Regions from separate parts of the Weissella sagaensis genome, predicted to be linked through region 2. Evidence: predicted binding sites of a transcription regulator. Region 2 holds the regulator's gene; the other holds the start of a gene.
What was found. Region 2 encodes HrcA, which represses chaperone genes, less so after heat shock. Its sites were predicted from a motif close to TTAGCACTCNNNNNNNNNGAGTGCTAA; they were not measured.
Positions count from the first base shown of each region.

Region 1: a site for HrcA is predicted at 4,556-4,582, ahead of G7Y65_RS00170 (co-chaperone GroES). Genes of this name have one in related genera too.

Region 1 is NZ_BLKA01000001.1:27,902-39,945, forward strand. It holds gene G7Y65_RS00155 (DUF2785 domain-containing protein) at 1-261, opposite strand, end outside; gene kimA (potassium transporter KimA) at 533-2,368, opposite strand; gene groL (chaperonin GroEL) at 2,580-4,199, opposite strand; gene G7Y65_RS00170 (co-chaperone GroES) at 4,244-4,519, opposite strand; gene G7Y65_RS00175 (ABC-F family ATP-binding cassette domain-containing protein) at 4,751-6,694, opposite strand; gene G7Y65_RS00180 (bifunctional folylpolyglutamate synthase/dihydrofolate synthase) at 6,783-8,102, opposite strand; gene G7Y65_RS00185 (valine--tRNA ligase) at 8,268-10,934, opposite strand; T-box leader at 11,013-11,220, opposite strand; gene G7Y65_RS00190 (LysE/ArgO family amino acid transporter) at 11,280-11,900, opposite strand; gene trhA (PAQR family membrane homeostasis protein TrhA) at 12,017-12,044, shown strand, end outside.
Region 2 is NZ_BLKA01000002.1:101,106-113,149, reverse strand. It holds gene G7Y65_RS03140 (adenine phosphoribosyltransferase) at 30-545, opposite strand; gene recJ (single-stranded-DNA-specific exonuclease RecJ) at 550-2,859, opposite strand; gene rnz (ribonuclease Z) at 2,876-3,856, opposite strand; gene G7Y65_RS03125 (hypothetical protein) at 3,999-4,742, opposite strand; gene G7Y65_RS03120 (hypothetical protein) at 4,758-5,033, opposite strand; gene G7Y65_RS03115 (DnaJ C-terminal domain-containing protein) at 5,113-6,033, opposite strand; gene dnaK (molecular chaperone DnaK) at 6,143-7,975, opposite strand; gene grpE (nucleotide exchange factor GrpE) at 8,041-8,586, opposite strand; gene hrcA (heat-inducible transcriptional repressor HrcA) at 8,602-9,627, opposite strand; gene G7Y65_RS03095 (CAP domain-containing protein) at 9,854-10,903, opposite strand; gene G7Y65_RS03090 (SGNH/GDSL hydrolase family protein) at 10,988-11,773, opposite strand.

The sequences.
Region 1 (12,044 bases), on a different contig from region 2:
ACTTAACAAATCCAAAACGTCTTGATTGCTAACTTTAACAGATTGACCAGCATACATCATTTGTTGCCATTCTAAAATACGCTGTTTAATATCTTGTGCTTGTTCATCTGATAATTGCACAACTTGGCTAGGTTCATCATAATCAATCTGATCAAGTAAATGACCAATTTGACTACCTAGTGAATTTAATAATTTACCTGCATAGACTTGTTCGTGAAGCGTCTTTAATTCATCACGAACGTCGTCAATCGTATATTCCATTCTTTGACGCCTTTCCTTGTTATTATTTGTCTCATTTAGAGTACCACAACCATTTAAAATAAAAAACACACGAATGACGACAAATATAAACTTATATCCGATTTTTTTAAAGTCCCTTATAACTATGCCCTGTTGAACAGAAAAAACGCCTACTAGGTTATTGGGTCCATACACAATAAGTTAAACTAATTCTCTAACATTTTATCGTATGTCTCATTATAGTAGACGTTTTTATGATGATATTGATAAATAAACTGATAAGTTTTAAAAATTACTCTTTCAAATGGAAATAATAGGTAGACACTGTCACATCACGGGATGCCAATGCTGCTCTTAGTTTATTACTATTTTGATTATGCAAGGCATTCTGCCAACCGTGACGTGGCACAAATTGTGGTATTAAAATCGTCAAAGAATGATTGCGAGCTGTTGTTGCTTTAGCAATTTCATCAACAAATCGCATTGCTGGTTTTGTAATAGAACGATATGAAGAATGAATATCAACATAGCGTACATCTGGAAATTCGCGCTTAAATTCAACACCCAAACGATGTTCTTTTTGGGGATTTGAATCAAACGACACATGCATCGCCAATACTTTATCACCAACCGACTTTGCATAATCAACAGCATCAGCCGTAGCCCGTGTTAAATTAGATACAAGGACAATCACCGTTGCACCATCATACCGACTCCGGCGAATAGGTTCTTGTGACAAAATTTTTAATTGTTTAGCCACTAACCGATAGTGTCGATTAATCACTAGGAAAATACGGAGGACAATTGGCATGATTAGCAAATATGGCCATACTGAAGCAAAATGTAACGTAAACAATATAATAACTAAGAGTGCTGACAATAAAGCACCAACTAGGTTAATAATTGATTTACCTAACCAAAATCCACTACGTTCACGCCACCAGTGAATAATCATCCCCGACTGCGATAAAGTAAATGGCACAAACACACAGACTGCGTACAACGGAATTAAAGCAGCTGTCGATCCTTGGAAGATAGCTAGTAGCACAATTGCACCAAAAGCGAGTGAAATAATTCCCTTTGAATATCCTAAACGATCTCCTCTATCCATGTAACTATGCGGCATAAACTTATCTTTAGCCAAATTAAAAGCTAATTGTGGAAAAGCTGAAAAGCCCGTATTTGCCGCAACCGCTAAAATGGCTGCTGTTGCAATCTGTAAGACATAAAATAAAACACCATGGCCAAATACTTGTTCACCAATTTGTGCCAAAACAGTGAGATTTTCGGCTGGCTTAATACCATAAGCAAATGATAACCCTGTCACACCCACAAGTAAAAACGTTAAAATGAGTGCCATTACCAATAATGTTGCTGCTGCATTTTTTGCCTTAGGCTTCTTGAAATTAGGTACCGCATTGGAAATTGCTTCCACCCCTGTTAACGAAGATGAACCACTAGAAAAGGCTTTTAAAAACAGCAATAGTGACACACTACCGGTTGCAATATGTCCGGTAGTTGTCGGTTGATACTGCACGTTACCTGTAAAAATATTCACGAATCCCCAAATAATCATGATAACCATTATCAAAATAAATAAATAAACTGGCACCATCAAAACACCTGCTGATTCACGCATGCCACGTAAGTTAAGACCCGTTAGCGCTAAAATGATAATGATACCAATCGCAACATTATACGGATGTAATGCTGGAATGGCTGAAACAATCGCTTCTGTTCCGGAAGCTACTGATACTGCAACTGTTAACATGTAGTCGACCAATAATGAACCACCCGCAATTAAGCCGGCATTACGACCCCAATTGGTGGAAGTAACAAGATAAGCACCACCACCTGCAGGATACTCATGAATAATTTGTCGGTATGATAGCGTAATTGCTGCCAACAAAATTAAAACCAATCCAACAATTGGTAACTGTAACCATAATGTTGCAGCACCACCTACAACCATTAACACTGTGATAATTTGCTCTGTTCCATAGGCAACAGATGACAAAGCATCTGACGATAACAAAGCCAACGCCTTTGTTCGACTAAGGTGTCTTGCATCTTCATCTAAAGTTTTTAATGGTTTGCCAATTAAAAACCGCTTCAATAAAGGCCACATCTTCTTGCTCCTCAATAAATAAAGTTAATTGTATACAACATGCATATCTTACCAACAGTTTATACAAGGACTCATTGTAGTTCTCAAATTATTAATTGTCTATCTTTTTATCTCATTTTTTATTTTTCTTTTTCATGACATTATGACAGACTTGTGCACACAAAAAATGGTGACGACTTTTGTACAGTCACCACCATTTTTAATTACTATTTTACATCATACCTGGCATGCCACCCTGAGCAGGCATTTGTGCAGCTGAATCATCAGTCTTATTAGCAATCACTGCCTCAGTCGTCAATAACAAAGCTGAAACAGAAGCTGCATTTTGCAAAGCTGAACGGGTTACCTTCGTTGGGTCCACAATACCAGCTTGAATCATATCAGTCCACTCACCAGTTGCTGCATTGTACCCAACACCAACTTCTTCATGCTTCAATTGGTTAACAATAACAGAACCTTCAACACCGGCATTTTCTGCAATTTGACGAACAGGTTCTTCCAATGCACGCTTAACAATGTTAATACCAGTTTGAACGTCGCCTTCTTCAGACAACTCCGCAACAGCTGGGATAACATTAACCAAGGCAGTTCCACCACCTGAAACGAATCCTTCTTCCACGGCAGCACGAGTAGCGTTCAAAGCATCTTCAATACGGTACTTACGTTCTTTTAGTTCCGTTTCGGTTGCTGCACCAACGTTAACAACAGCGACACCACCAGCCAACTTAGCTAGACGTTCTTGTAGTTTTTCACGATCAAAATCAGAAGTTGTTTCTGCAATTTGACCCTTAATTAATTCAACACGTTCCTTGATAGTTGCTGAATTACCATTACCTTCAACAATCGTTGTATTATCCTTGGTAACTGTAACTTTAGCAGCTTGTCCAAGTTGATCGATTGTCATATCCTTCAAATTCAAGCCTAATTCATCAGTAATGACAGTGCCGCCAGTTAAGATTGCGATATCTTCTAGTTGTGCCTTGCGACGATCACCAAATCCAGGTGCCTTAACAGCAACTACATTAAATGTACCACGCATCTTATTTAAAACAAGCGTTGGTAATGCTTCACCAGTAATATCATCAGCGATGATTAGCAAAGCACGTCCTTGTTCAACAACGCTTTGCAAAACGGGTAGAATATCTTGAATGTTACCAATCTTCTTATCAGTAATTAAGATATAAGGATTATCCAATGATGCTTCCATCTTGTCATTATCCGTTACCATGTATTGTGACATGTAACCACGATCAAATTGCATTCCTTCAACAACGTCTAAGGTTGTTTCAATACCCTTTGATTCTTCAATAGTAATGACCCCATCATTACCCACTTTTTCCATTGCTTCAGCAATTAATTGGCCAACTTCTGGGTTAGCTGCTGAAATTGAAGCAATTTGTGTAATCTCCTCTTTAGTAGAAACTGTCTTTGACATATCATGCAAAGCTTTTACAGCAGCCTCTGTTGCTAATTCAATTCCACGACGAACACCAACTGGGTTAGCACCAGCAGTCACGTTCTTCATACCTTCATTAATAATAGATTGTGCCAATACCGTTGCTGTGGTCGTACCATCTCCAGCAATATCGTTAGTCTTTGAAGCAACTTCGGCAACTAATTTAGCACCCATATCTTCAAAATGGTCTTCTAATTCAACAGCCTTTGCGATTGTCACACCATCATTTGTAATTGTTGGTGCACCAAAACTTTGTTCGATCACAACATTACGTCCCTTAGGACCAATTGTTGTTTTAACTGTATCGGCAAGCTTATCAACACCCGCTTGCATTTTTGCACGTGCATCTTCTGAAAATTCAATATCTTTTGCCATAATTTATTACCCTCTATCGTTTTATTAAGTATTAAGTATTTAAATTACAAAACTGCCACGATGTCTTTTTCGTGAACAACTAAATAGTCAACCCCATCAATACTAATTTCTGCGCCTGCATATTTATCAAAGATGACTTGATCGCCCTCTTTAACTGCAACAGGTGCTGTTAAATCGCCAACTGTTTGCGTTGAAACAGCAACGACTTTTCCTGTAACTGACTTTTCTTGTGCATTAGAAGCTAATAAAATTCCCCCAACTGATTGCTCAGGTGCTTCTGATACTTGCAATACAACACGATCTCCTAATGGTTTCAACATGTTATCTGACCTCCACAGGTTATATTTTTTCTTATTTTAGCACTCTTTATGTTTAAGTGCTAATCAACACTATCAATAATACCACACTCTTCTTTTTTTGCAAACCTTTCCTACCAGATATTTTAATACAAAAAAACGTTAATCCAACCATTATAAAACGGTTGGATTAACGTCTCATTTTAAATTTAGCAACTATGCAATGCCCTTAAATCAAGCTTTTTAATCACGTATTTAATTTTCAGTCAAAAATTGTTCTAAAGCTACACTAGCTTCCGTCCACTGATCTTCAATATCTTCTAATTGACTATCTAATGCCGCAATTTTTTCTGATAATTCATTTAGTTTTTGTAAATCAGCACCATTTTGAGGGTCATTTAATGCTTCATTTACAACATCATGTTCATCAGAAAGATCGGTCATTTGGTTTTCAAGCGCAGTCACTGCGCGTTCCAAACGGCGTTGTTCTCGTTGTTTTTCTTTTTGTTCAGCTCGTGATAATGTTTTAAGATGATCTTCTTTTTGTACCGCTTGACTAGTTGTTGTACTTTGTTCAGTAGATTCTCCAGCTGTCTTTTCAAGATAATAATCATAATCACCATCAAAAAAGCGCGTACCATTTGGTGATAATTCAACTACTTCCGTTGCCACCTCATTAATGAAATAACGATCATGTGACACAAAGAAAATAGTCCCATTATACTCGTTTAAAGCCGTTTCCAATACTTCCCGCGAATCAATGTCTAAGTGATTTGTTGGCTCATCTAAGATTAAAAAATTAGCATGCTCCAACGCTAATTTGGTTAACAAAAGACGCGCACGTTCACCACCAGATAGAGCAGCTACTAACTTTTCAACCGCCTCACCTGAAAACATAAATGAACCCAAAATTGATCGCACATCCTTTTCTGGCATCGTGGGGTGTTCATCCCAAATCGTATCAATCACAGAACGTTTGTTATCCAATGTCTGCTGTTCTTGATCATAATAACCAACTGTTACATTGGCGCCTAATTTTATTTGGCCAGCTAATAAGGGTAATTTGCCCAAGACGGTTTTAATAAATGTTGATTTACCAATTCCATTCGGTCCTACTAAAGCCACAGCATGCTGTTTATCAACTGCTACATTAACGTTTTCTGCTAGTACATGCGTCATGTCATACCCTAACTTCACATCATTAACACGTAGTACTTCATTACCTGAGTCTTCATCAGCCATAAACTGAATTCTAGCTACACCTGATTCATTTTTAGGTGCCTCAATTCGGGTCATCCGCTCTAATTGTTTACGTCGTGATTGGGCACGCTTTGTGGTTGAAGCACGCACAATGTTTCTTTTCACGAAATCTTCTAATTTAGCAATTTCTTCTTGTTGTTTATCATACGCCTTTTGTTCTTGCAAAATATTAGCAGCTTTTTGTTTCATAAAATCACTATAATTACCTTTATAATGATCCAACTGCCCCGAATGCATATCATACACTTCTGTTACGACACGATCCAAGAAGTAACGATCGTGAGAAACAATTAGTAAGGCACCTTGATAATTTTTAAGGTATTGCTCTAACCACGCTAGCGTTTGCATATCTAAATGGTTAGTTGGTTCATCTAAAATAAGCAGATCAGGTGTTTCCAACAATTGCTTTGCAATTGCCAACCGTGTTCGTTGTCCACCAGATAATGCCGCAATTTTTTGATCATAAAATGATTCATCAAAACCAAATCCATGTAACACTGATCGAATTGTTGCATCGTAACCGTAACCATTTTTTTCATCAAAATCATGTTGCGCTTGATCATAAGCAGCTAATAATTCTGTATAAGCATCACTGGTATAATCCGTTGTCGTTGCAATTTGATTTTCCAATTGACGTAACCGCTTTTCCAATGCAATGACGTCAGCAAAGGCCGTTAGCATTTCATTATAAACTGATAGGTCTGAATCTAAACCCGAATTTTGTGCTAAATACGCTAATTGAATACCTTTTTTCATTGAAACTTCACCCTCATCAGGTGTCGTTTCACCAATCAACATTTTCAATAATGTTGATTTTCCAGCCCCATTTCGGCCAACTAACCCAACCCGGGCTTTACTTTGAATTTGCATTGAAATATTATCAAAAAATGTCACACCATTAAAGTGACGTGCAACATTGCTTGCTTGCAAAATAATCATTTTTTATTACTCCATTGTAACTAAAATATTCCGTTATTTAGTTAATATTATTTTTCTATAATTTATTAAATACGCCTCACACCTATGCTTAATCTAATACTGTCAAATTCTGTCTTACTTCAGAAACAAAATACAATGAGCCTGTAAATAAAATCAGATCATCCTTTTGCATTTGTGACGTCACAGCTGCAAAACCACTTTGCCAATTTTCATGAACTGTCACCGTTTGATTTTTTATCTGGTGAGCAGCAGCGTTTGGATTAATTGGTTGCCGATTATTCGGTCCTTCAAAGCCCACAACATGTAAATCAACATTAGGTAAGTCTGCTAATAATTGTAACATTTTTGCATAATTTTTATCTTGCAATGCACCAAAGAGAAGATGTACTGTTTGTTCACTAAAACGATCAGCAATTGTCTTTGCTAAGGCTCGCACACCAGGCTCATTATGTGCGCCGTCCAAAACAATCGACGGTTGACAACTAATTTTTTCAAAACGTACAGGCCAAGTAACCGTCTGTAAAGCAGTTGCAACATGTTCACTAGTTAAAACCAACCCAAAATAATCACAAACTAATGCTGCGGTTTGGATAGCAACAGCTGCATTATCAATTTGATATTGCCCGATTAAATCAACAAAAACTTCTTGATAATTAACCGTCCCTGTTACCGTGAACGTTTCACCCCAAGCTTGTGTTGTTTGGTGATTTATGGTTTTAAATTGTTCATTTAATCGATAAATTGGCGCACCCATTGCACTTGCGACTGTATCAATGACAGCATTGGCTGCCACTGGTAAACGACCAACAACAACCGGCCGCTGTTTTTGAATAATCCCAGCTTTTTGCGTCGCAATTTCTGTTAATGTATTTCCCAATACATGCATATGATCAAGTCCAACCGTGGTCACAACCGAAACAATTTTATCTGGTATGATTGTCGTTGAATCCCAAGTACCACCAACACCAACTTCCAAAACGACGACATCAACCGGATGCTTAGCAAAATACATAAACATCAATACTGTTAATGTTTCAAATTCAGTCAATCCACTAGGCAATGTCTCATCTAACGTTTCTATAATTGGGGACAATTCTTGCATTATTGCTAATAAATCAGCGTCTTGGATACTACCGTTATCATCTTGAATCCGTTCGTTAAATTTTAAAATATATGGTGACGTGAATAATCCAACCTGTAGCCCACTTTTTCTAAGTAACTGCGCAACCATTTTACTGGTAGAGCCTTTACCATTTGTTCCTGTAATGTGTACATATTTTGATTGTCGTTCAGGATGGCCTAATAAATCTAAAATTTTATTTAAACGCTCAAATCTAGGTGTTTTAGACCACTTATGGCGGCTATGAATGTAGTCAATTGCTTGAGCAGCTGTCGTTATTTTTATCATATATTCCTCAAATTTATCCCATCAAAAAACAAAAGCGCCCTCTACAAAGTAGACGGCGCTCATGTTTGTGTAATTTACTGCATTGTAACGACGAACAGCTTAAATTCGTGATTCACAATACAATGAATTATACACGCAAATAATCATGATAGCAAGTATCTTTTCTTATGCTTGCGCATCTTGCAACTGTGCTAAACGGTTGTGAGTTGCTTCTAATTTGTTCTCCCAATCCGCTAACTTTTCACGTTCTGCAGCAACAACAGCTTCTGGTGCGTTATTAACAAACTTGTCATTACCTAATTTACCATTAGCACGTTTTACTTCGCCTTGGAACTTCTTGATTTCATCTTGTAAACGGGCAATTTCATCATCCAAATTAATCAATTCAGCCAATGGCACGTAAATTTCTGCACCAGAAATGATTTGGGTCATCGCTAAATCAGGTGCTTTAATATCTGCAGCAATTTGTAAATTCTTTGGCTTCACAAAACGATTAATATAATCAACATTTTCATTAAAGATACGTTGTAGATTATCATCACTCGTTTTAATTAAGATATCAATCGTCGTTGACATTGGTGCATTTGCTTCTGTACGAATAGTACGAACTGCTTTAATCAGGTCAATCAAACTATTAAAGTCTATTTCAGCTTGATCATCATTCAAACCTTGCTTAACAGTTGGGTAGGCAGCTGTAACGATTGTCTCCCCTTCATGTGGCATTTCTTGCCAAATAGCTTCTGTAACAAAAGGCATAATTGGATGTAGCAAGCGTAACGTATTGTCTAATACATAAGCCAAAATTGCTTGCACTGTTTTTTGTGCTGCTTGATCATCACTATTCAAAGTTTCCTTCGTCATTTCAATGTACCAATCAGCAAAATCATTCCAAATAAAGTTGTAAAGAGCTCGGCCAGCTTCACCAAATTCAAACTTTTCAAAATTCTTTGTTACAATCGCAATCGTCTTATTCAAGCGTGACAAAATCCACTTATCGGCTAATGAGAAATTAGTCATATCTGTTGGTAGTTCAGCTTTAGTATCATCAGATAGGTTCATCAAAACGTATCGAGATGCATTCCAAATTTTATTAATAAAGTTCCATGCTGAGTCCATCTTTGTGTATGAAAAACGGACATCTTGCCCTGGTGTTGAACCAGTTGCCAAGAACCAACGCAACGCATCTGCACCATACTTTTCAATCACATCCATTGGGTCAATACCATTGCCCAATGACTTTGACATCTTACGTCCCTGTTCATCACGAATCAACCCATGAATCAAAACATTCTTAAAAGGACGTTGCCCTGTAAATTCCTTAGATTGGAACATCATACGTGCAACCCAGAAGAAGATAATATCATAACCAGTTACCAATGTATCCGTTGGGAAATAACGCTTAAAGTCCTCTGCATCCGTATCAGGCCAACCCATTGTTGAAAATGGCCATAAAGCTGATGAGAACCATGTATCTAACACATCTGAATCTTGTGTCCAATTTTCACTGTCTTCAGGTGCTTCCATCCCCACATACATCTCACCAGTTTCTTTATGATACCAGGCTGGAATTTGGTGGCCCCACCATAATTGACGTGAAATAACCCAATCATGAATATCATCCATCCAACGTGTAAAGGTTCCTTCAAAACGTGGCGGATAAAAATCAACACGATCTTCTGATTTTTGCATATTCAATGCTTGTTCCGCCAACGGCTTCATCTTAACAAACCATTGTGTTGATAACCGTGACTCAACCTGCACACCAGTACGTTCTGAATGTCCTACAGCATGCACAATTGGTTCAACTGATAACATCCAGCCACCAGCTTGCAAGTCAGCGACAATTGCTTTACGTGCCTCAAAACGATCCATCCCAACGTACTTACCAGCACGTTCATTCATTGAAGCATCTTCATTCATTGTATTAATGCGTTCCAAATCATGACGATTACCAACACCAAAGTCATTTGGATCATGTGCTGGTGTAATTTTAACCATTCCAGAACCAAATTCAGGATCAACATATTCATCAGCAATAATTGGGACTTCACGATTTACCAATGGTACCAATACTTTTTTACCAACTAATGCTTTGTAGCGCTCATCTGAAGGATGCACAGCCACAGCCACATCCCCAAACATTGTTTCAGGACGGGTCGTTGCAATTTCAATATAGTGCTTGCCTTCAAAAGTTGTATCATCATCCACAAATGGATATTGCACATGATAAAAGGCGCCTTCATCATCTTGGTGAATAACCTCAATATCAGATAACGCAGTTCTTGCCTTAGGATCCCAGTTGATGATGTACTCACCACGGTAAATCAAACCTTTTTCATACAATGTCACAAAGACCTTACGAACCGCTTCAGACAAACCATCATCTAAAGTAAAACGTTCACGATCATAATCTAGTGAAAGCCCCAGCTTACCCCATTGTGATTTTATGGTTGCAGCATACTCATTCTTCCAATCCCAAACTTGATCAATAAACTTTTCACGTCCTAAATCATAGCGTGAAATATTTGATTCTGCTAAACGTTGTTCAACCTTAGCTTGCGTTGCAATACCAGCATGATCCATACCAGGCAACCATAACGTATCAAATCCCTGCATGCGTTTTTGACGGATCAGCATATCTTGTAAAGTTGTATCCCATGCATGACCCAAATGCAATTTACCAGTCACGTTGGGTGGTGGAATAACGATTGAATAAGGGCGCGCCTTTTTATTTTCAGATGGCTTAAAACGCTTCTCTTGCACCCACTTATCATAACGACCTGCTTCAACGGCGGTCGGATTGTACTTACCAGGCATATCAATTTCTCGCATAACCTTAACTCCTTATTTTTGTTCCTCTTAATCAGGCTTTAGGCATTAAAAAAGCCCCAACCATACAATTATCTGTATGATCAGGGCGACATTATCGCGGTACCACCTGAATTAGAGTTTAATACTCTATCTCATTTTGACTTAACGCGTCGACACGTTATCAACTACTCATTTCACTGATAAAGCCTACTAGTTACCTTCCAAGTAGATTAATCAAAATCTTCCACCAAAATGATTTTGTCGCTGTTAATAATTTTACTTGTACTCTCTAGTACATTGCTATGAACGCAATTTTACAATGTTAAACATAAAAAATCAAGTTTTAATCAGTACTTATGCTAGTTATTAGATTAATTCGATAATGGCTTGAATTAAGAGATAAGCTCCATATACTAACACAATAATTCCCGATAAAATATTAACCCAAATCAAAACCTTCTTTGGTAAACGCTCTTTTAAAATATTCATTACGATTGTAATTGTATTAAACCAAATAAAAGTTGCCATAATCACACCAATAATGAATGGCCAAACCTGACTCTTATCTAAAGTTCCCCGTAACGCACCCAATAATAGGCTACCATCGATTAATGCCTGCGGATTTGCCCAAGATACAATGAATGCTGTCAAAAAGGCTTGTTTAACTGGTAGTTTATTGCCTGTTGTATTTAATTGTACTGAGTTGGCACTACGTAAAATGCCCCAACCAATCCAAATAACTAATCCACCACCAATCAACATGACAAGCAGTCTCAACCAGGTCACTGAACTAATAATGGCACCCATACCAAAAAAGGCTGCCAATGAAAATAATGAATCCGCCATCCAGACAAATAAGACGTACACTAATGACCGTTTAAATGAATTAGTCAATGCATTATTAAAGACATATAAATTTTGCATGCCAATCGGTGCAACGAATGCAAATCCAATCATCATCCCTTTTATCAATGTTGCTAAAACCATAATTCCCCCTTCGCTTTCAAAAACTAATTTATCTAGTTTACAAAACCAGATAAATTAGTTATTATAATCATAATATATGTAATCAATTATTCAGGCCACTATTCTAGGAGATGCCTATGCCTACACTAACTAAAGAAAATCGTC
Region 2 (12,044 bases):
AAATGTCTGAGTCTCTTTTCAATATATCTTTAGTAACTCATCAATGATAAGATATCATAACCTTCAAGTTTTTCACGACCATTTAAATCTTTTAACTCAATCATAAAGGCCAATCCAGCAACTATACCCCCTAAAGATTCTACCAACTTAATGGCAGCAGCAATTGTGCCACCCGTAGCAAGTAGATCATCAGTAATCAACACTTTTTCACCGGGCTTAATAGCATCTTTATGCATTTCTAATGCTGCTTCACCATACTCTAAAGTATATTTTTCACTAACGGTTTCTCTTGGTAACTTACCAGGTTTACGTGCTAAGACAATACCAGTACCTAGTTCATTAGCAACTGGTGCCCCAACTAAAAACCCACGAGATTCAGGACCAACTACAACGTTCACATCACGCATTTTAGCAAAGTGTGTGATGCGCCGGGTTGCTTCGGCGTACGCTTTTGGATCACCCCATAATGGCGTGATGTCACGGAAGATAACACCTTTTTCAGGAAAATCCGGAATAGAGGTAATATAGTCATTCAAATCCAACATCTGTTTAGCTCTCCTGCTTACTTAAATTCATTAATAACGTTTCTAATTCAGTTGTTGTACTGTAAATTAGTTGTCGTTCAAGATCTCGCTGTACCATAAATTTTTGGAACGTCTCTGTTTCGGTTAGATTCAATGGCGCTGGATTTGGTACAGCATTTAAAACACCATTCTCGATTATAACAAATTTTGCTTCCAAAAACACCTTTAATATTAACTGTAATGTTAACTTGTGTATGCTCAAATGATTGACAGCATCATCCAACTGCCTATTTAAATCAATATTTCTAAACGAATTAACAAATTTAAAAACCTTTGCAAAAGTTGGCTTATCTGGTACTTTTTGTAAATAAACGGGATTTTTAACATAAAACATTGGTACCAAAAGCTCCGGTACAGCATTTTGTAATAGTTCTTGTAATTGTGGCAATGATTCCGGTAAATCCACTAACACCATCGTTTGAATCCCTGTTTGCCGATCAATATCATGCCACATCACTGCATTTGCGGGTTGTGTAATATACTCAGATAGCTGTTGATAATGATTTTTATTGAAAAATACATATGTCGCATTAGCAGCAAAAGTTTGTTTAGTTAAGCGACTAGTACGCTTATCTAAAATTGCGGCCCCCTGAGCGGCCATATCTTTCAACATTAACTGATAGGTTGTACTGCCTCGAAACGTATTTTGACTCATCGTTCCTGTAACTTGCAATGATGAAAAATGGCCATTCAAAGCATCTGCTTGTTGACCCCAACCAAAAGCAATAATTGGTAGTACACCCGCTGCTGTCTGCGCTGTAAATCTTAAATGCTTACCCTCAGACATTGTTTTAACTTTATCAACGTTGTCTACATTAACGACAAATAATGGCTCCGGATTACCCTCACCAAATGGTGCTAACACCTGTAAATTATCAAAATTTTGTTGCGTAAAATCTGATGCAGTAACTTCAGCAGCAATTTGCAATTTTGGCTTTTGAGCTGTAGCTAGAGCTTGTTTAGTCGCTTCATCTTTTAAAACTGACCTAATCATTGCCAAATTATCTGTTGGTATCGTCATCCCAGCAGCACTCGCATGACCACCAAAGTTTGTCATTAAATCACGATGACCATCTAAAGCCTTAAACAAGTCAAAAGCTGCTACTGATCGCCCAGATCCCTTCATCTCGTTATCATTTATTGTTAACACAATCGTTGGTTTATCAGTTTGCTCAACTAATTTGCTAGCAACAATACCTAATACACCTTCATGCCATCCTTCACCAGCAACCACTAAAACTGGATCAGCTGATAATTCTTGTGCTTGAGCCTGTGCAGCAACCGTTATATCATTCACTAATTGCTGTCGCTTTTGATTAAGTTCGTTAACATGTTCTGCTAAAGTTTTAGCACTTTCATCATCATCCATCAATAACAATCGAACACCCGTCGTTGCATCTTCCAAACGTCCCAAAGAATTAAGACGCGGTGCAATCGTGAAGCCAATTGTTGATGAATCGATATCTGATAATTGTGTACCAGCGGCTGCTAACAATGCTGATAACCCCGGACGTGGATCTAACTTTAAATTTTCAAGCCCTTGTTTTACAATGATTCGATTTTCATCTGTCAATGACATAACATCTGCCACCGTACCTAGAGCAGCTAAATCCAACACTTCATCTGCTGGTTCTTCAAGCAATGCTGAAGCAACTTTAAAAGCAACACCAGCACCTGATAAACCACCAAATGGATACTCACCATCTGGATGACGGGGATGTACAATCGCTGTCGCTACCGGTAAATCTGCTGGTAACTCATGATGATCTGTAATAATAACATCAATACCCTGTGACATTAACCAAGCTACTTCGTTTTTACCTGAAACACCATTATCAACTGTCACAAGCAACTGCATCCCATCAGCAGCAAGTTTTTGATAATTATCTAAATTAGGTCCGTATCCATCACTAAAGCGACTTGGGATAAAATAAGTCACATTAGCACCCATCAACTCCAAAGCCCACGTCATAATTGCCGTACTGGTCATACCATCAACATCGTAATCACCATAAACAACAATGTTTTCACCGTTGTCAATAGCCTGGAATAAACGTTCAATCGCTTTATTCATATCATGCAATAAGAATGGATCATATAACGCTGAGATTTCAGGACGTAAAAAGGCATTTGCTGTTTCAACGGTATCATAGCCACGATTGACCAAAATTTTAGCAATTAATTTAGAGATACCAAATGTTTCGCTCAGTTCATTAATAATCGCTTTTTGGTTTTGAATATCCGGTTGTTCCCATTGATAACGTGAATTAATCATGAAATGCCTCCTCGTTCTATGAAATAGTGTCTGTTTCAGGTAATGTCATTGGTTTTGAATTTGTTTGTTCACCAAATGGCACATCATACACATCAAAATCATTAACAACACGTATGTTTTCAAAAGTTGAACGTGCTTGATAAGCCAATTCATTTGCTGCCTTACCTGCATAACGTGCCGAAATATGTGTCAATAATAACCGTCCAACTTGAGCTTGCGCTGCAATTTTAGCTGCCTGTATGCTAGTTGTATGGTAGTGATTACGTGCTTGCTTACCTTCACCTTTACCATATGTTGATTCATGAACCATAACATCAGCATTTTTCGCCAGTAGTAGCGTATTGTCATTTTTTCGTGTATCCCCGATAATTGCAACACAACGACCAGGCTTCGCTTCACCAATGACATCCTTACTATAAATAGTTCGTCCGTCTGACAACGTAATATCCTTACCTTGTTTTAATTGTCCATATAATGGACCTTCTGGTACGTTCAATTCGCGCAAGCGTTCTACTAGTAATTCACCTGGATGTGCATGTTCTTCAACACGGTAGCCAAATGATAAAATACGGTGGTCTAATGGTAGAGCTGTTACTGTGAATTTAGCCGTTTCTAATACCTCGCCACCTGCGTCAGGTAATTCCACAAAAGAAATTGGATAGGTTAGATGGGTTTGTGAAACTTGTAAACTAACTTCCACAAATTGACGGATTCCTTTCGGCCCATATATCATTAAGGGCTCATCGCCTCCTTGAAAAGAGCGTGAAGACAATAGTCCTGGTAATCCATAAATATGATCACCGTGTAAATGCGTGATAAATATTTTCGTGATTTTGCGTGGTCGAATAGTTGATTGTAACATTTGACGTTGCGTACCTTCACCAACATCAAACAACCAAACTTCATTAATTTCCTCAAGCAAACGTAAAGCAACACCCGTTACATTACGAAAACGTGCTGGAGAACCAGCGCCAGTCCCTAGAAACTCAATTTGCATAATTAGGAACTCCTTATCCTTTTAAATTATTTGTGCTTATTTCTAATTGAATTTTACTCAAAAAGAAAACCGCCTAAATGACGGTCTATACTAGTTATAATTTTAGCATTTTTTAACTGCTTTATACAGCAGTTTAATGATGCTAAAACGTAATTGTCCTAACTGATGATGGTTTTACAATCTCATTATTTGCTGAATCTTTAACTGTCGCAAATTGTATATCCAGTGATGATAAATGTTTTCCCACATGTTTAGGAACCAATACAGTTGTCGTTGTCGACGTCGTTTCGTAAGGTACAATACCTGAAGTATTTAAACGACCATCGTTGTAGATACCACTCAATATCGACATCGTTGTGTCATCAGAATATTTAATTGCTGTAATACCAGGTGTAATTGCTGTTACTAAATTATTGTTTGTCACATCATAGTTAATAACCAACGTGATAAATTTGGCACCTAATTTGCGATCGTTTAACGAACGTTTAGCTGATAATAGCGAATTTTGTGTGCGTGCAGTATTCTGAATAATATTGATATTTTTAATATGATAAATCATATTACCATTCGTAATGGTACTATCAACTTTTTTATTATCTACCCACTTCTGTTCAAGTCCTGTTTCTGTTAGTTGGTACTGACCAATTTTTTTAAGTTGTCCACGTTCAACATAGTTTTTATTTGCTAAATCTTTTTTGGTCGGTTGATATTCTTCATAACTGTCTTGTCCTTTTTTGGCAAAAGGAAGTTTATTATGATTCATAGCTTCTTCTGCCATCGTTCGTACACGCGTTGGTTGCCCATTGTTACGATATAATACTAAAACCATAATGAGCGCAACAATCGCAATTATGGTCGTTAAAAGCCAGCCCATTCGTCTATGCATATTACCCTTCCTTAATTAGGCTAACACAATAATGTTGTCTATAATACGATAACCGTATATTTTATGTAATAATTGTTCGCTATCACGAATCATTATCTCCAAATCATTTTCATCATACTTTTGTAAATCATGAATCGTTGTGCTTTGATTTGGCGCTAACGTTAAAATTAATTTTTTATCTTCTTTACCCATAATTTCAACAAACACATACTCTGATGAAAATAATTGTGTTGCCAACGGACGTTCTAATGGCATACCAAGTAAAGAAATTTTTAAATCTCCTAAGCGCATTTAGTAACCTCCGTTTTCTTTATCAATTATGCCATACAAAAAAGCAAGTAACCTTAAACAAAGTCACTTGCTTGTATTTTTAGCCGAAAAATCCTTTTTTATGTTCACCAGTCATTGCTTCTTTAAAAGCTTCAAGTGCTTTCTTCTGTTCCTTATTCAATTTCTTTGGAACATCTACATACAATGTCACAATGTGATCACCGTTGTTACCACTACGCATATGTGGTGCACCTTTACCACGTAGACGGAAATTAGTCTCAGTTGCTGTACCAGAAGGCACCTTTAATTTAACATCACCATGCACTGTTTTAACTGAAATTTCGCCACCTAATGCAGCTGTTGTAAAGTCAATTGGCATACGTGAATAAATCGTTGTCCCTTCACGTTCAAAATCATCCTTTGACGGTGAAACACGGAATACAACAAACAGATCACCATATGGACCACCATTAAAGCCGGCTTCACCTTGACCAGTCAAACGCATTTGTTGACCATTTTCAACACCAGCTGGAACAGTAACCTTTAGTTCTTTGCTTTCTTGTTTACCGTCATTTGTTGCACGTGTATACGAAATTGTTGCATCTTTACCAAAAACAGCCTCTTCAAAGGTTAGATTCATTCTGTATTGCAAATCTTGTCCCTTGCGTGGACGGTTAGGATCTTGGAATCCACCACCAAACATTTGACTAAAGATATCACCAAGGTCAGAAAAGTCGCCATATTGGGCGTTACCGCCACCAAAACCACCAAAGCCACCGAAACCACCTTGACCACCAGGTTGGCCATCTGTTGCACCATATTGGTCATACATTGCACGCTTTTGTTCATCACCTAATGTTTCATAGGCTTCTTGTATTTCTTTATATTTTTCTTCAGCACCTGCCTCATGATTAAGATCTGGGTGATACTTTTTTGATAATTTACGGTAAGCCTTCTTAATTTCATCTTGTGAGGCATTTTTATCAATACCTAAACGCTCATATAATTCAGTATTATTCATGAGGCAAATCCTCCTAAAAATTTTAATATGTATCGTGATTGCGAGCTGCTATTCTCACAATCACGTACGGTCTGTAACGTAGGGGTGTTCAGATCGTTAAATCATTTGATTATTTCTTATCGTCATCTGATACGTCTTCAAAGTCACCGTCAACAGTATTGTCATCTGATTGACCTTCTTGTGCGGCACCTTCTTGACCTTCAGCTGGTTGTGCTTGTTGATACAACTTAACAGCTAATTCTTGAGAAACCTTTTCCAAAGCTTCCTTCTTGGCCTTCATATCTTCTAAGTTATCAGCTTCCTTCGCTGCTTTCAAGTCTGCAACGCCATCTTCTACTGGTTTCTTATCATCTTCAGGCAACTTGTCGCCAACTTCTTCCAAAGTCTTTTCTGATTGGAAAATCAATTGGTCAACTTCGTTACGTAAGTCAGCTTCTTCCTTACGTGACTTATCAGCTTCTTCGTTAGCCTTTGCATCATTCATCATACGTTCAATTTCTTCATCTGACAATGATCCTGAGCTTTGGATGGTAATCTTTTGCTCTTTATTTGTTCCCAAATCCTTAGCAGATACAGAAACAATACCATTACGATCGATGTCAAACTTAACTTCAATTTGAGGTACACCACGTGGTGCAGCTGGAATATCTGCTAATTGGAAACGACCCAATGTCTTGTTATCGGCAGCCATTGAACGCTCACCTTGCAAAACATGGATATCAACAGCTGGTTGGTTATCAGCAGCGGTTGAGAAAGTTTGTGACTTTGATGTTGGAATAGTCGTGTTACGATCAATCAACTTTGTAAAGACACCACCCATTGTTTCAATTCCCAATGACAATGGTGTAACATCAAGCAAAACCACATCCTTAACATCACCAGTGATAACACCACCTTGAACAGCAGCACCAAGAGCTACGGCTTCGTCAGGGTTAATTGAGTGATCAGGTTCCTTACCTGTCAAGTTCTTAACAGATTCTTGAACAGCAGGAATACGAGTTGAACCACCGTTTAAGATAACCTTGTCAATTTCATCAATTGATAGACCGGCATCCTTCAAAGCGCTACGAACAGGTGCTTCAGCACGCTTTACCAAATCAGCCGTTAATTGATTAAATTGTGCACGAGACAAAGTTGTTTGCAAGTGCAATGGACCTTCGTTAGTTGCTGTAATAAATGGTAGGTCGATTTGAGCTTCAGTAGCTGATGACAATGTCTTCTTAGCTGTTTCGGCTGCATCCTTCAAACGTTGCAAAGCAAGCTTATCATTCTTTAAGTCAACACCGTGTTCTTTCTTAAAGCCATCAGCTAACCAGTCGATAACCTTTTGGTCAAAGTCGTCACCACCAAGGTGAGTGTCACCATTTGTTGACAATACTTCGAACACACCATCACCCAATTCAAGGACAGAAACATCAAATGTTCCACCACCCAAATCGTAAACCAAAATCTTTTGGTCTTGGTCTAATTTATCTAAACCATATGCTAATGAAGAAGCAGTTGGCTCGTTAACAATACGCTCAACTTCTAATCCAGCAATCTTACCAGCATCCTTAGTTGCTTGACGTTGTGCGTCATTAAAGTAAGCTGGTACAGTAATAACAGCTTTATCAACTGTTTCACCTAAGTAATCTTCAGCATACTTTTTGATGTATTGTAAAATCATAGCTGAAATTTCTTGTGGTGTATAGTCCTTACCATCAACAGTTACTTTGTAACCAGGCTCACCCATGTGTGACTTGATTGACAAGATTGTATCAGGGTTAGTAATTGCTTGACGCTTTGCTGTGTCTCCAACTTGCGTCTCACCGTTCTTAAATGAAACAGCTGATGGTGTCGTACGACCACCATTAGGATTAGTAATAATCTTTGGTGCGCCACCTTCCATAACGGCAACAGCTGAATTTGTAGTTCCTAAGTCAATTCCAATGATCTTTGACATAATAATTTACCTCTTATTGATCAGATTTTTTTATTTGTTAAATACTAATATTAATGAATAACTGCTTAATTATAAACAGATACCATCGCTGGTCGAACAACACGATCAGCTAAAACGTAACCCTTTTGAAGAACCGTTGCAATGGTATCCGCTGGATGATCATCATCTGCAGGTACTGATTGAATTGCTTGGTGGAAGTTAGGATCAAATGCTTCACCAGCCTCACCGACTGCTCTCACATCATGTTCTTCAAGTGCTGAAATTAGCGTTTTATACACCATTTCAACACCCGTCTTAATTTGTTGCGCTGAATCATCATCAGCTTCAACTTGCAAAGCACGCTCTAGATTATCTACAGCCGGTAAAATTGATTGCGCTAATTTTTGATTAGCAAATTTAACAGCTTGAGATTGCTCTTTTGCATATCGTGCTTGCATGTTTTGCATTTCTGCATGAGCACGCAAGTACTTATCTTCTGCTTCAGAAACTTTGGCTTCTAACTCAGAAATTTGATCTACTGTAGAAGTTGTTTCTTCATTATCAGTGTCAACATTGATTTGTTCACCGGTAACTTCGATTTCTTCTTCAGGAGTCTGCTTTTCCTTTGACATGTCAACACCTCTTTTCTAACGATAATATTCTAGTAACTGTTGCGTTAAAGCACTCCGGAACGCATCAACCAAGCTTATCATGTCAGCGTACCGCATAGATGTTGGACCTAATATAGCTATTGCCCCAACGCCGTACTGTGCAACACGATATGTGGCTGATACTAAACTATATGGTGATAACAAACTGTTACCATTTTCATCACCAATTTGTACCATCACTCCGTCATTTGCCGTTCCAACAACTCGTCGCATATCTCTAGCTGAATCAAGCAATTGATATAATTGTTTGATATCTTGCAAACTAGAATCAGTCGTGAAGTCAAGAACATTTAAATAACCGCCAATGAACACTTTATCATGAATAGAACGTGCCAAGACATCACCGAATAATTGCAAAAATGCAACTGGTGTTCGGATTGTACGTTCCATCTGCCAAGGCAAGTCACCAGTTAGGGTTCGTAAAACTTCAATAATGGGTTGGTTCACTAATGTCTTATTAATGTAATCAACCATATCATCAAGATTTTTTACGGACATACCTTCTGGTAAACGAAAACTTTGACTCGTAACTTGTCCATCATTCGTAACAATAATCGCCATAATTTGTTGGCCGTTAATTGGTACGAGACGAAAACCTGATAAGCGAATATCTGCTGATTCAGGTTTTAGAGCAACAACCGTATAACCTGTTAGGCTTGCTAATTCATTTACCATTGTTTGCATCAAATCATCAATTTCTTGAAAATTACGATTAAACACATGTTCTAAAGATTCCTGAACAACTTTTGATAAATGTTGCTGACGCATTAATTCGTCAACATAATAACGATAGCCTCGCTGTGAAGGGACGCGACCAGATGAAGTGTGCTCTTTTTGTAGCAAGCCCAATTCCTCTAATAGTGCCATTTCATTACGCACAGTTGCTGAACTTACTGCTAAATCTAATTCACTTAATAAAGTTTTAGATCCAACAGCTCTGCCGGTTTTTGCGTAATCACGAATTATGGTGGCTAATATTAGCCGCTGTCTTTCCGTTAACATACGCGTCACCTCCTTAGCACTCTCAACTACTTCGTGCTAACAGTTATTATAGTACACGCCTTATATCTAAATGTCAACACTTTTAGCACTCTTTATTGTAAAGTGCTAATTTATTTCTAAAAATGCTGTTATAGCTAGCTTTTTAAACAATGTAACCAATTAAAAATCCGTAAATTGATTACAAATCATCGAATTCACGGATTTTTCCATATTTACTTAGATACTTTTAACGAGACTCACCTACGATAACATTTCCTGCATATCCAAAACCGACCTTTGTTACATTCTTATTTAACACCCAGTTATAATGTCCCCTCGTACCAACGGGCAACATATTTATTTCATTAAACCAAGCATTAATAACAGGATAACCTTTTGACCACCCTATACCGATTACTTCACCAGCTGTCCGCCAGTGATCCGATGGAATCCCACGTGAATTTGTATAGTTAGCCCTTGTTGTTGCTAGGTTAGCTAATTCATTATCCCAGATAAGTGGCTTGCAGCCATTAGCTGTTCGTATTTTATTCAACTCTCGAAGTGTTACGTCATTTTCTTCTTGCTTATGGCCAACACCTTCATTATTAAAAGACCACTTATTGCCATTAATCATAACTGTTTGGTTTGTTATTTTTAAATACGTTATTGGATCAAAGTAATAATAGTTTTCTTGCCAACGTTGCAACCCACTCTGTACAACACCATTATTATCAACAAGATACCACTTACCCCATTGAGATAATACATAATCCCGCTTATTTAATAATTGACTTGTATTTAAATCAAAATAGTAATATTTACCTTCTATTTTATGAATACCTGTTAATAAAACACCATCATGATTTGCATAATATTTTCCTCCATTAATTTTTAACCACTGATTTTTACGAAGATAATGTGTATTATCTTCACCAAAATAATACTTGTTTCCTGAAATATGTTGTAACGATGAAACAGCTTTGCCATCGTTATTAAAATAGTATGTGTTACCCCATTGGTTTTTAAACACATTATCTTGCCGTAAGCCAGTATTACTATCAAAATAATAATATTGCCCATACCATCGTTGAATTCCAGTTTGTTTTTGTCCATTTTTAAATAGATACCAATTATGACCATCATTTAGATAGCCATTACCTAACATCCCATTTTGATAAAAGCGATGATTAATGTATTCATTCTTATTTTGGGCATTCACACACTTATCATTAGTTACCGTAACTCCCATAGAAATTGCGATAAACATCACACTTGCAATATAATAGCCTTTTTTCATCAAAATTCTCCTTATAACTTTGTCTTTCTTAACAACGTATATAAGGACGTTCAAAATAATTTTTTGTCTATTAAATTATTATCTCTATTTTTTTATAGCTTTTGTTTTCGGGTCAAAATAATACCATACACCATCAATTAGCTGCCAATCTACAAGTAGTATATTGTTATGAACATATTGTCTATCACCTAGTTCATTCGTTTGCCACCCGTTAGATAGAAAGAGTGTACTATTCTTATCATCAATATTTTGTGTCATATTACGATTATGAACAATGAAATTTGATATTGCATATCTCATTTGTTGATAAACATCTGTTTTTGGATGAACACCATCGTTTAAAGAATATTGACTATAAGCAAAAGGTGACTGTTGCCAATTAATAATCGGAATGCCAAAACTATTAAACGTTACTTTCAATGCGTCCTGCAAATCTTTAAGCGTATAATCACTGGCTTTTTTTTGCAGATAAGAATCAAACGGGACACTCCCCATAATTTTTAAATTAGGATTTGCCTGTTTTAATCGATAAATATTTGATTGTAACCTTTGTTGAACATAACCAATATTATTATCACTATAATTCAAATCATTCACACCGAGTGCAATTAGCAAATAATCTGCACTTTTAAATTCTACATCATTAATAATGTTAGTGACATTATTTGTTAAATCGACTGGTTTAGTTGCGCGATTACCACTTATCTGTGCACCAGAAAAAGAATAACAATCATTTAGTGAATTAGGTTGCAACAGTCGCCTTACAATATTGGGACATGAGTTACTAACAACCCGATTACCATTCCAACCGATCATTAAAGAATCACCAATTATCCAAATATTTTTATCTTTAAAATAGGCTAGTTCCACTAAATTGGAACAATTTTTATTACCTTCGTTTATTTCCAAACCTTTTTTATAATTAGCATTAACAAGTCGTCCTTCGTAAGCTCTGACTACTTCACTTTCTAAATTAAAAACAAAAAAACAGCTAAGAGAGTCAACAGAAGCCTTATTATTAACATGCTTACCACCTCATTTAATTTATTGTCTCATCATACTACGAAACAAATTACGTAGAAAAAATAAAATTAAACAACCAATAAAAAATTAGTTTTTTGGGCAATTACACTAATCAAAA